DNA from 3 places in the Halobacillus litoralis genome. Region 2 is predicted to be linked to each of the others. Evidence: riboswitches for the same ligand, from Rfam matches in the RefSeq annotation. Region 2 holds a riboswitch; each other region holds the start of a gene.
What was found. A riboswitch is a leader RNA that binds a small molecule or an ion and turns the genes downstream of it on or off. The one in region 2 is predicted to bind cobalamin.
Positions count from the first base shown of each region.

Region 1: it holds a riboswitch for cobalamin, as region 2 does, so the genes downstream of both, LC065_RS02990 (ribonucleoside-diphosphate reductase subunit alpha) here and LC065_RS14165 (DUF4430 domain-containing protein) in region 2, are expected to answer to the same signal.
Region 3: it holds a riboswitch for cobalamin, as region 2 does, so the genes downstream of both, LC065_RS03145 (acyl-CoA thioesterase) here and LC065_RS14165 (DUF4430 domain-containing protein) in region 2, are expected to answer to the same signal.

Region 1 is NZ_CP129016.1:569,220-572,499, forward strand. Features, by position in the region: gene LC065_RS02980 (alpha/beta fold hydrolase) at 1-305, shown strand, start outside; gene LC065_RS02985 (class I SAM-dependent methyltransferase) at 416-1,036, opposite strand; cobalamin riboswitch at 1,266-1,439, shown strand; gene LC065_RS02990 (ribonucleoside-diphosphate reductase subunit alpha) at 1,608-3,280, shown strand, end outside.
Region 2 is NZ_CP129016.1:2,772,926-2,776,205, forward strand. Features, by position in the region: gene LC065_RS14160 (ATP-binding protein) at 1-1,152, shown strand, start outside; cobalamin riboswitch at 1,198-1,376, shown strand; gene LC065_RS14165 (DUF4430 domain-containing protein) at 1,586-1,987, shown strand; gene LC065_RS14170 (ECF transporter S component) at 1,994-2,506, shown strand; gene sigX (RNA polymerase sigma factor SigX) at 3,260-3,280, shown strand, end outside.
Region 3 is NZ_CP129016.1:600,840-604,119, reverse strand. Features, by position in the region: gene LC065_RS03155 (nucleobase:cation symporter-2 family protein) at 1-629, opposite strand, end outside; gene LC065_RS03150 (xanthine phosphoribosyltransferase) at 626-1,213, opposite strand; purine riboswitch at 1,346-1,447, opposite strand; cobalamin riboswitch at 1,586-1,765, shown strand; gene LC065_RS03145 (acyl-CoA thioesterase) at 1,904-2,374, shown strand; gene LC065_RS03140 (dimethylarginine dimethylaminohydrolase family protein) at 2,502-3,280, opposite strand, start outside.

The DNA of each region.
Region 1 (3,280 bases), 1.7 Mb from region 2:
CAACAACTGACCTTCGGCCGAATTCTGAAGCTTTAAAACAGATGTTGCAAAACAAAGATCAGTTCCCGAATGATGTGGATGTATTCGCTATAGCTGGTGTGATCAATAGCAATGACTCTGAATCCAAGCATTGGGACGGTCTTGTCCATGCCTCAAGTGTAAGTGGACTGGAAGAGATCGTCCCCTTTGGGAAGTATGAGGAAAAGCGCCTCTACAACCCACTGGCCACACATTCCGGACTGCACGAACTAGAAGAAGTCGACCAACTACTCAAAGAATTCCTCTGGACTGAGGAAGGCGAATAAATGGAGTGACCAAGTCATACATTTATTTACATTTGTGGATTTTTAAGGTGTACCAGGTCATACATTTATTTCCAAAACAAAAGCACCCACTCTCCGGGTGCTTTTGTTTTTTATTGTTTTTCGAAGATGAAGATCCACATGAAGGTTAAGGCTTGTTTTAATTCTTCATCCAGCTCCGCGGTGTGATGGTCTTCCACCCCGCGTTTGTAGACTCCTTGACCTTCTACATAGGTCCATCCAGTTTCTTCTGCCATTTTTTGAAGCTCCCACGGCATCATCGTATTACAAATAACTTCTTCTCCATATACCCTGCGATAACTATTGATACGTGGCATCGCTGTAGGTCCAAGTAGGCCGACACATAAACGGCCTCCTGGTTTCAAGATCCGCTTCATCTCTTCCAGACCCTTGTACGGGACTTCTGTCCATTCGAGTGAATTGATCGCCATCGCCGCATCAAAAGATTCGCCCTCAAACGGCAGGTCTGTCAAATCCCCTTGAACAAATGAGATCCGCTCATCATTCACTCGCTCATTGGCGCGCATCACCATGTCCTCTGACAAATCGAGCCCCGTGACGTCAAAACCTGCTTTGTAAAGCAGATACGAACCATAACCATCTCCGCACCCTAAATCAGCGACCTTCCCTTTCGATATATGCTTTGTCATAAAAGGAATGATTGTGCACCTGCTTCCATCATCCCACATCTCTCTACTTTTTGAATTCCACATTTCAGCACGATCATTCCATTGCTTCTCCGCTTCTTTATGCCAATTAAACGTTTGTGCCACACCCTCATCCCTTTCAAATAAATTTCCTATCCTCTATTATAGCGGATCATAGCAGGGATGATAGCTCTATTCTTGTCGAACCCGATAAAAAAGAGTTGCATGATCTTCCCTACAGCGTTATGATAGAAACACAATATAAGCTAATTCAAATTAAAATAAACACTATATATAGTATCTACGAATAGAAGATGCCACAAGGCTTAATAGGGAATCCGGTTAAAATCCGGAGCTGCCCCCGCAACTGTCATCACTCGCGAAATGGACATTCCACTGTGCTTTGCACGGGAAGGACCAGAGTAAGATCGAGTGTCAGCCAGGAGACCTGTCTTCGTTCGTCGCAGTTTCAACTTCTTCGGGGATTGAGAAGATGAAGCGATGGAACGAAGACTCTCGTGTCTTCTCTTCGTTTCATGGTTTCATCCGCTCAATTTTCATTGAGCGGATTTTTTTATTTTTCCGAACCCGTGACACTTAACGAACATACACCTTCATTTTCAAGGAGTGAAAAAGAATGGAAACCATAACGAGAAGCAAGTCCTGGCCAGAGAGAATTAAACATTGGGAAGCAGACTTCCCCCATTTGAATGTCCAACGACTTATTGATAAGTCCCCCGACCTTAAGAATGACAAACATGCAGTCATATTAGAATGTTTGGCGGAAATCGATGAAACGAGCCCGGATTGGACGTATGTAGCGAGTCGGATCCATTTGGAGGACATGTATGAAGAGTCCGCGCACAATCGATCCACACCTGGACCTTATGAGGACTTCTACGGACTGATCCAAACGTTGGTCGAAAAGAATATTTACAGCAAGAATCTCCTTACATACTACACCAAAAAGGAGATTGAAGAATTGGAGTCCTGCATCGCACCTGATCGCGATCATCTCTTCACATATATTGGATTGAAGACTTTAAGCGACCGCTACCTTGCCAAAAGCAAAGCTAAAGAAGTTTATGAACTTCCACAAGAACGTTTCATGATCATCGCTATGGTATTAATGGCGGAAGAAAAAGGATCGAAGCGCCTTCCTCTTATCAAAGAAGCGTATTGGGCACTGAGTCATTTGTACATGACTGTCGCTACCCCTACCCTCGCCAATGCTGGAAAAAGATATGGACAGCTTAGTTCCTGTTTCATCGACACCATCGATGATTCCCTACAGTCGATTTATGATACCAATACCGACATCGCCAACCTGAGTAAGCACGGAGGAGGTATCGGGGTGTACCTAGGAAAAATCAGAAGCCGTGGAAGTGACATCCGTGGATTCAAAGGTGTCTCATCAGGAATTCTCCCATGGATGAAACAGCTCAACAACACGGCTGTCAGCGTGGATCAACTGGGGCAGCGTCAGGGAGCGGTCGCTGTATACTTAGATGTATGGCATAAAGATATCTTCCCTTTCCTGGACAGCCGGTTGAATAACGGGGATGAACGCCAGCGAACTCACGACCTTTTCACAGGAGTATCCATCCCCGACCTCTTTATGGAGGCAGTGGAAAACCGTGAGGACTGGTATTTATTCGACCCTCACGAAATCCGCACCGTCATGGGCTACTCACTGGAAGACTACTTTGATGAAAAGAAAGGGGCAGGATCCTTCCGGGAGAAATATGCCGCCTGCGTCGCCCATCCTGACCTTTCTAAGGAGAAAGTGCCTGCGATCGAAATTATGAAGCGCATCATGATTGGTCAGCTTGAAACAGGGACACCGTATATGTTTTACAGGGATGAAGTCAATCGCATGAATCCGAACAGCCACGCGGGTATGGTTTATTGCAGCAACCTTTGTACAGAAATCACCCAGAACCAAAAGCCGACCATCCAGGATGAACAATACGTGGAAGACGGTAAAATCATTTCCGTGAAGACACCAGGGGATTTCGTTGTTTGTAACTTGTCGAGCATCAATCTCGGTCGTGCCGTCACGAATGGCGTCCTGAAGCGCTTGATTTCAATTCAAGTTCGTATGCTGGATAACGTCATCGACCGAAATACCATTCCCGTTTTACAAGCACAACTCACGAACCAATCTTACCGTGGGGTTGGGCTCGGTACCTTCGGGTGGGCCCACCTTCTGGCCAAAAAGAAGATCGACTGGGAATCAGAGGAAGCGCTAGACTATACGAAGGAAGTATATGAAGCCGTAGCCTATCATGCCATTGAAGCAAGTTCAGA
Region 2 (3,280 bases):
AACACGAAGATTCCTATCCGTACTCATGACGAAATCGGTGAATTGGCGATGGCCTTTAATCGGATGGGCCGGGAGTTGAAATTTCATATCAACGCTTTAAATCAGGAAAAAGAACAGCTCTCTGGGATTTTGAGGTCGATGGCAGATGGTGTCATTACGTTCAATCGGGAAGGGGATGTGCTCATTTCCAATCCTCCTGCCCAACAATATCTAGAAGCCTATGAGTTTGAAAAGAACGCTGCGTCTACCTCTGCTGATCAAACGGTGCTCCCAGAACCACTGAAGGAATTGTTTAACGATGTCATCACTGATGAGAATGAGTCCATGATCGAAATGACATTGCAGGGCAGGTCCTGGGTCATCATCATGACACCTTTGTATGACAAAGAAAAAGTACGTGGGGCTGTCGCAGTACTTCGGGATATGACAGAAGAAAGAAGGCTGAACAAGCTTCGTAAAGATTTCATCGCGAATGTATCCCATGAACTCCGAACTCCTATTTCCATGCTGCAGGGATATAGTGAAGCTATTGTAGATGACATTGCCGAGTCAAAAGAAGACAAAAATGAACTCGCGCAAATCATCCATGACGAATCATTGAGGATCGGCCGTCTTGTAAATGAGCTGTTGGATATCGCACGGATGGAAGCGGGACATATTCAGTTGAACGAAGAGTCGGTGGAAATGGAGCCTTTCTTGAACAAGATCATTCGTAAATTCAGTGGAATCGCCAAAGAAAAGGAAGTGGACCTTCACTTGAAGGTAGAAGGAAAGTTCGGGTTCCTCGACTTCGATCCTGACCGTATTGAGCAGGTGTTTACAAACTTGATTGATAATGCGATCCGACATTCCGATCCAGGTAGTGAAGTTCAGGTGATTCTTGAAAAAGAGGGGAATGAATGGATTGCAAGTGTCAAAGACTCCGGGTACGGGATTGCTGAGGAAGATCTTCCGTTTGTATTCGAGCGATTCTATAAAGCAGATAAATCGAGAAAACGCGAAAATAAAAATTATAAAAAAGGAACAGGTCTTGGGCTTGCCATTGCGAAAAACATTGTAGAAGCTCATGAAGGTACCATCAGTGTGCATAGCAAGTTGAAAGAAGGGACGACTTTCACTTTTAAGATCCCTTATTCAGATAAGGAAAAATAATGTTGCTATATTCGGAAAATTGTTGTAATCTTGTTTATGGAAACTTCATATGAAGAGGATTCAGGTGTCTGTAAAGACTTAATAGGGAATCTGGTGCAAAACCAGAGCTGTCCTCGCAACTGTAAGTGTAGACGAAAAGGAAATTCCACTGTGCCATCGGCATGGGAAGGATCCTGATTAGGATGACGCACAAGTCAGTAGACCTGCCTAATCCAATGTTTCAAAGCTTCGGGGATTGAGCATTTGAGACAACCGATCGGTATGACATGAAACGTAGATCTTATCCTTTCGTTTGTCTTAAGCTTACCCTTGTACAAGGGTAAGCTTTTTTTGATAGAAAAGAATTTTACGATGTCTACCATACATGTTACGTGGTTGTCTCTGCTTTTCTCTCCTCCTGGCCGTGAAGTAAAAAGAAAAGGGAGAGATGGTTATGAGAAAATGGAACACTGTTTTAACAGCCATGATTCTGGCTGTTGCTGTACTAGCAGGATGTGGTACACAAGAGGAAAAGGAAACATCGGCGACTCAAGAAGAACAGGTGCAGGAAGTTACGGTACAAGTACAGTTATCTAAAAACAATGGCGAAGAAATGATGGCTGAAGATGAAATTACGGTAGAAGAAGGAACCACCCTCATGGAAGTCATGGAAGATAACTATGAAGTAGAACAGTCTGAAGGGTTCATCAACAGCATTGAAGGGATTGCTGGGAATCAAGAAGAAAAAAAGGCTTGGATGTACACCATTAACGGTGATGAAGCCATGGTTGGAGCAAATGAATACGAAGTAGAGGATGGAGACGAAATCGTTTTTGATTATCAATCTTGGGAATGATGAATGATGAATACCTATAAGCTTACATTGATAGCCATGCTCGCATCCTTAGCCATAGCAGGAAGGATGGCTTTAGCCCATTTTCCGAACATCCAGCCGGTGACCGCCATTATCATTATTGCGGGCTTCTGGCTCGGGCCTAGTGCAGGAATTCTCATTGCTCTGCTCACTACTTTTGTATCCAATGTGTTGTTGGGGATGGGGATTTGGACGATCTGGCAGATTATCGCCTGGTCAATCATAGGAATTATTGCTGGACTGCTAGGGAAATATTGGTCTAAATTGCCGCATTGGGCGCTTTCCATCTATGGCTTTGTCAGTGGACTTTTCTTCGGCGTCATTCTTTCCTTGACCATGAGGGCAGCAGGGCAGCCATTTTGGGCGTATTATTTAGCCGGCCTCCCGATGGATATCAATCATGCGGTTTCTAATACTGTGTTCATATTGGCGCTATCTCCAATACTCGGAACACTTTTCCAACGCTACGAAAAAAGAAACGCCATATCAAAAGTCACTTAGCTACCCAAACCAAGGGTAGCTTTTTTGCTATCTTAATCCTCTCATTTATTAAAGTTAATGTTAGGATTGTAGAAGACTCGAATGTGAGATGTTTCGGGGTTCGTTTGCTGTATTGAGAGTCAGGGGTGATGGGAAGCAACTCGCTTTCCTGTGTGCGGGCTTCCGCGGGTGGGCTTCCGTACTTAGGGATCTCGCCTATCTCCTTTCTCCCACGGGAGTCTCACAGCTTCCCAACCACCCCTTTCAATGGAAGTGATGAACGAACCCCTTCTCTCAGATGGACTCTCTTTTCCACTCTCCCGCTTTAATAAGCATAAAGTGTTCTATATCAGGTTTTTAGAATTCAATTACACATAAGGTAGAAGCTTAACGCTAACACTTCCATAAAGCCGGAAAGCTGCTTATTCTATAAGTGCTTCCGAGAGACATATAAGGTAAAGGGGCGGAGGGAAACGGTGAGACTCCTATGGGACGTGTGGGACAGGTGAGACCCCACAGGACGTAGTCCGAGGAGGCTCACCGCCCGCCCCATCGAAAGCGAACTGTTTCCCGGAGCCCCTAGCCACTCATCAAACATCTCGAAACTTAGTCTTCAAGAATAGGGAGCTAAAGTTGAAGGTCGGGTAGAGGTATTCGGCAGGGGATTTTCTTTCGAAAACGCGGTTCCTTTTTCTTTTTTTGCATATTAAGATAGATAGTGTAACTTTTTTCATACATAAAGCGACTATTAAAGTGAACCAGGAGGTACCACCATTGCGAACGTTCTTTGATGAA
Region 3 (3,280 bases), 1.7 Mb from region 2:
TGGAAGAAACCAGATTCATGGACGGCTGAGAAATCCACTCTTCCAAAGAGAGCAGCAACCAGAGTGCCTCCTAAAATACCAATCAGAATGGCGATGGAGCGCATGAATCCTTTCGTGAAACGATAAAGAAGAACAATGAATAAAAGCGTTCCAAAGGAAAGAGCAAGATTGGCAGGGGAACCAAAGTCTTCAGCCCCTTGGCCTCCGCCCATGTTGTTGATGGCAACAGGAATTAATGTAATTCCAATAATCGTTACAACGGTCCCTGTGACGACAGGTGGGAAGAATCGAACAAGTTTCCCGAAGTAGCGGCTGATCAGGATGACGAACAATCCGGAAACGAGAATGGAGCCGTAGATAGCCGAAACCCCGAATTCACCTCCGATGGCGATCATTGGACCGACGGCTGTAAACGTACAGCCAAGGACGACAGGAAGACCGATACCGAAATAACGATTGCGGACGACTTGCAAGATGGTTGCCACCCCGCACATTAAAATATCAATAGCGACAAGATAAGTGAGTTGTTCAGAATCCAGCCCCAGAGCTCCACCAACAATCAATGGAACGAGGATTGCTCCAGCATACATCGCCAATAAATGTTGAATTGCTAACGCCGTTGTTTTCATGAGGATACCTCCTGTTCTCCAAACGTGACTTTACTGTCCTCAAGGGATGAAAGCGTGGCGAGAGATTCTACTTTTAATCCTTGGCGTCGTAAGAGACGTCCTCCATCTTGAAACCCTTTTTCTATGATGATCGCTACACCGGAAATCGATGCTCCTGATTGTTCCACAAGGTCAATCAGCCCCTTCGCTGCCTGACCATTCGCGAGAAAGTCGTCAAGGATCAAAACGTGATCATCATGTGTCATGAAGTTTTTTGATATGGAGATGTCATTTGTTTCTTGCTTTGTAAATGAGTGCACCTTTGATGTGTAAAGGTGATCTTTCATGGTCAACGATTTTTTCTTCCTTGCAAAGATTGCAGGAACCCCCAGGCTTAGGGCAGTCATTTGAGCGGGTGCAATTCCTGAGGACTCTAATGTCAGTACCTTCGTAATCCCCAAATCTTTGAAACGTCTCGCAAACTCTTCACCAATTTCTTTCATGAGTACAGGGTCTATTTGATGATTCAAGAAGGCATCAACTTTAATAACGGAAGAAGATAGAACTTTCCCTTCTTCCACGATTTTCTTTTTCAAACGATCCATATCCAACGCACCTTTCTGGGTTAAGTATTTAGGTAACAAAAAAGCACGAAAAGCTTGTTTCCTCTATGGAAAGCAAGTCTTTTCGTGCTAGACGTAGACAAAGACAATGAAACCGTGGACAGGAAAGCCCCGGTGTCTTGTGCTGCTTTTCATAGTCGGTCTATTTACGGTAAACCGGTAGAAACTTGCAGGCCCTATCCCCGCGATTATATGAAAACTTATATTCGAATGATATGGATAGTATATCAGTTTATTGTTCGTAATCAACCCCTATTTAGGAAATTAGATGACAATATTAATAGTTTTGTTCGTGTTGACATGGGTGTTTGTTTAGGAGATAGTGGATGGGAAGAGAGTTACTCTTTTCTATTGAAAATTTTACCGCCTTATGGTGGCTTCGTCTTAGAAGCTGAAAAGGGAAGTTTGGTGAAAAGCCAACGCGGTCCCGCCACTGTAATGGGGAGGTGCATAGATGACCCACTGTTTTTTTATGGGAAGGGCTATGTGCTGATGAACCTGAGTCAGGAGACCTGCCATAAGGAAGAACATGAATTCCTACGGGAGATAGGAGGATGTTACGTGTATTGGATCCATCAAGAGCCTTTTACGGTTCCATGAACTAAAGGGAGAATGCGCTTTGTAAATTCTCCCTTTGAGGGATATTCACTTTCAAGAAGGAGGAAACCATTCATGGAACCTTTACCTGTTCGTTATTCTAGAATGACTCAAACAAGATTAGTGCTGCCACCAGATACGAATCACCTGGATACTATTTTCGGAGGGAAAGTCCTTTCATATATCGATGAAATTGCTGCTCTTACTGCTATGAAGCATTCAAACTGTGTAGTTGTCACAGCTTCCATAGACTCTGTAGATTTTTTATCTTCAGCTAAAGTAGGGGATGCATTGACGTTAGAAGCTTGTGTGACGAGCACGGGACGTACATCAATGGAAGTGTATGTGAAAGTCTTTGCAGATGATTTACTTCAAGGCCAAAAGGTTATGACGACCGAATCATTTTTAACGATGGTCGCTGTAGATGTCGAAGGGAGACCGACACCGGTGCCGCCCATCATACCTGAGACAGAGGAAGATAAACAATTGTTTGAAACGGCTCCATCCAGGAGAGAACACCGAAAAAGCAGACCGGCCCTTCGATGATAGGTATATAGTGTTTTGAAAACCAATAAACAAATGCAAAGACACCACATTTTAGTGGTGTCTTATTTATACTTGTGTGAACTTCTTCCACTCAAAAAGAGCCCGCTCTAAAAGAAGCGGACTGACTTTATGTTCGTTTTAATGGCAATGTACAGCAGCGGAACGACCCTCCGGATTTGATGATTTCTGAAAGGTCTACAGGAATCACATGAAACCCATATTTCTCTAACTGTGTATTTAGTTGTTCGTTTTGAGGGAGGCTGATCACTTTACGGCTTCCAATGGAAAGAACGTTCGGACCCATGGTGAATTGCTCCTTTTTGGTGACTTCAATTACTTTGTATCGTGCAGAGATGGATTTCAAACTGTTTTTTGTAAAAGCAGGAGGATAAAGGATTGCAGTGGATTGATCGATTATGTTGAATACGCAGTCCAAATGAAGGATGTCTCCTCTCAAAGGGACAGGTATAACCTGAAGGTCAAGGAGACGTGATTGAAGTTCGCTTATGGATTTACCGGACGTCCTTTTTGTTTCACCGACCCAAACCGTGTTCCCGTCTACAACGATATCTCCGCCTTCAATCGATGAAGGGAGGTCCTCTTCTACCTCGATGTCATTCTCTCTCGCCCAGCTCTGGAGGACATCCGTTTCCTCTTTCCGTACCTTTTCACTCATAGAGCTGATAAACAGTCGATGATGAATGGTAAACCCGATATCTCTTGTAAACACCTGTTCATGAAGATCCGGCTGACTTGCAAGTTGTATGACTTCAATCTGGTGTTCTTCTAAAACCTGTACGAAATGTTCATGTTGCTGGAGAGCTGTTTTGATGTTTATGTTCTTGTTTTGGTAATGTTTTTGAGTTTCGTTGATGATGTCAGTAATTTTCATGTAAGAAGGTTTGG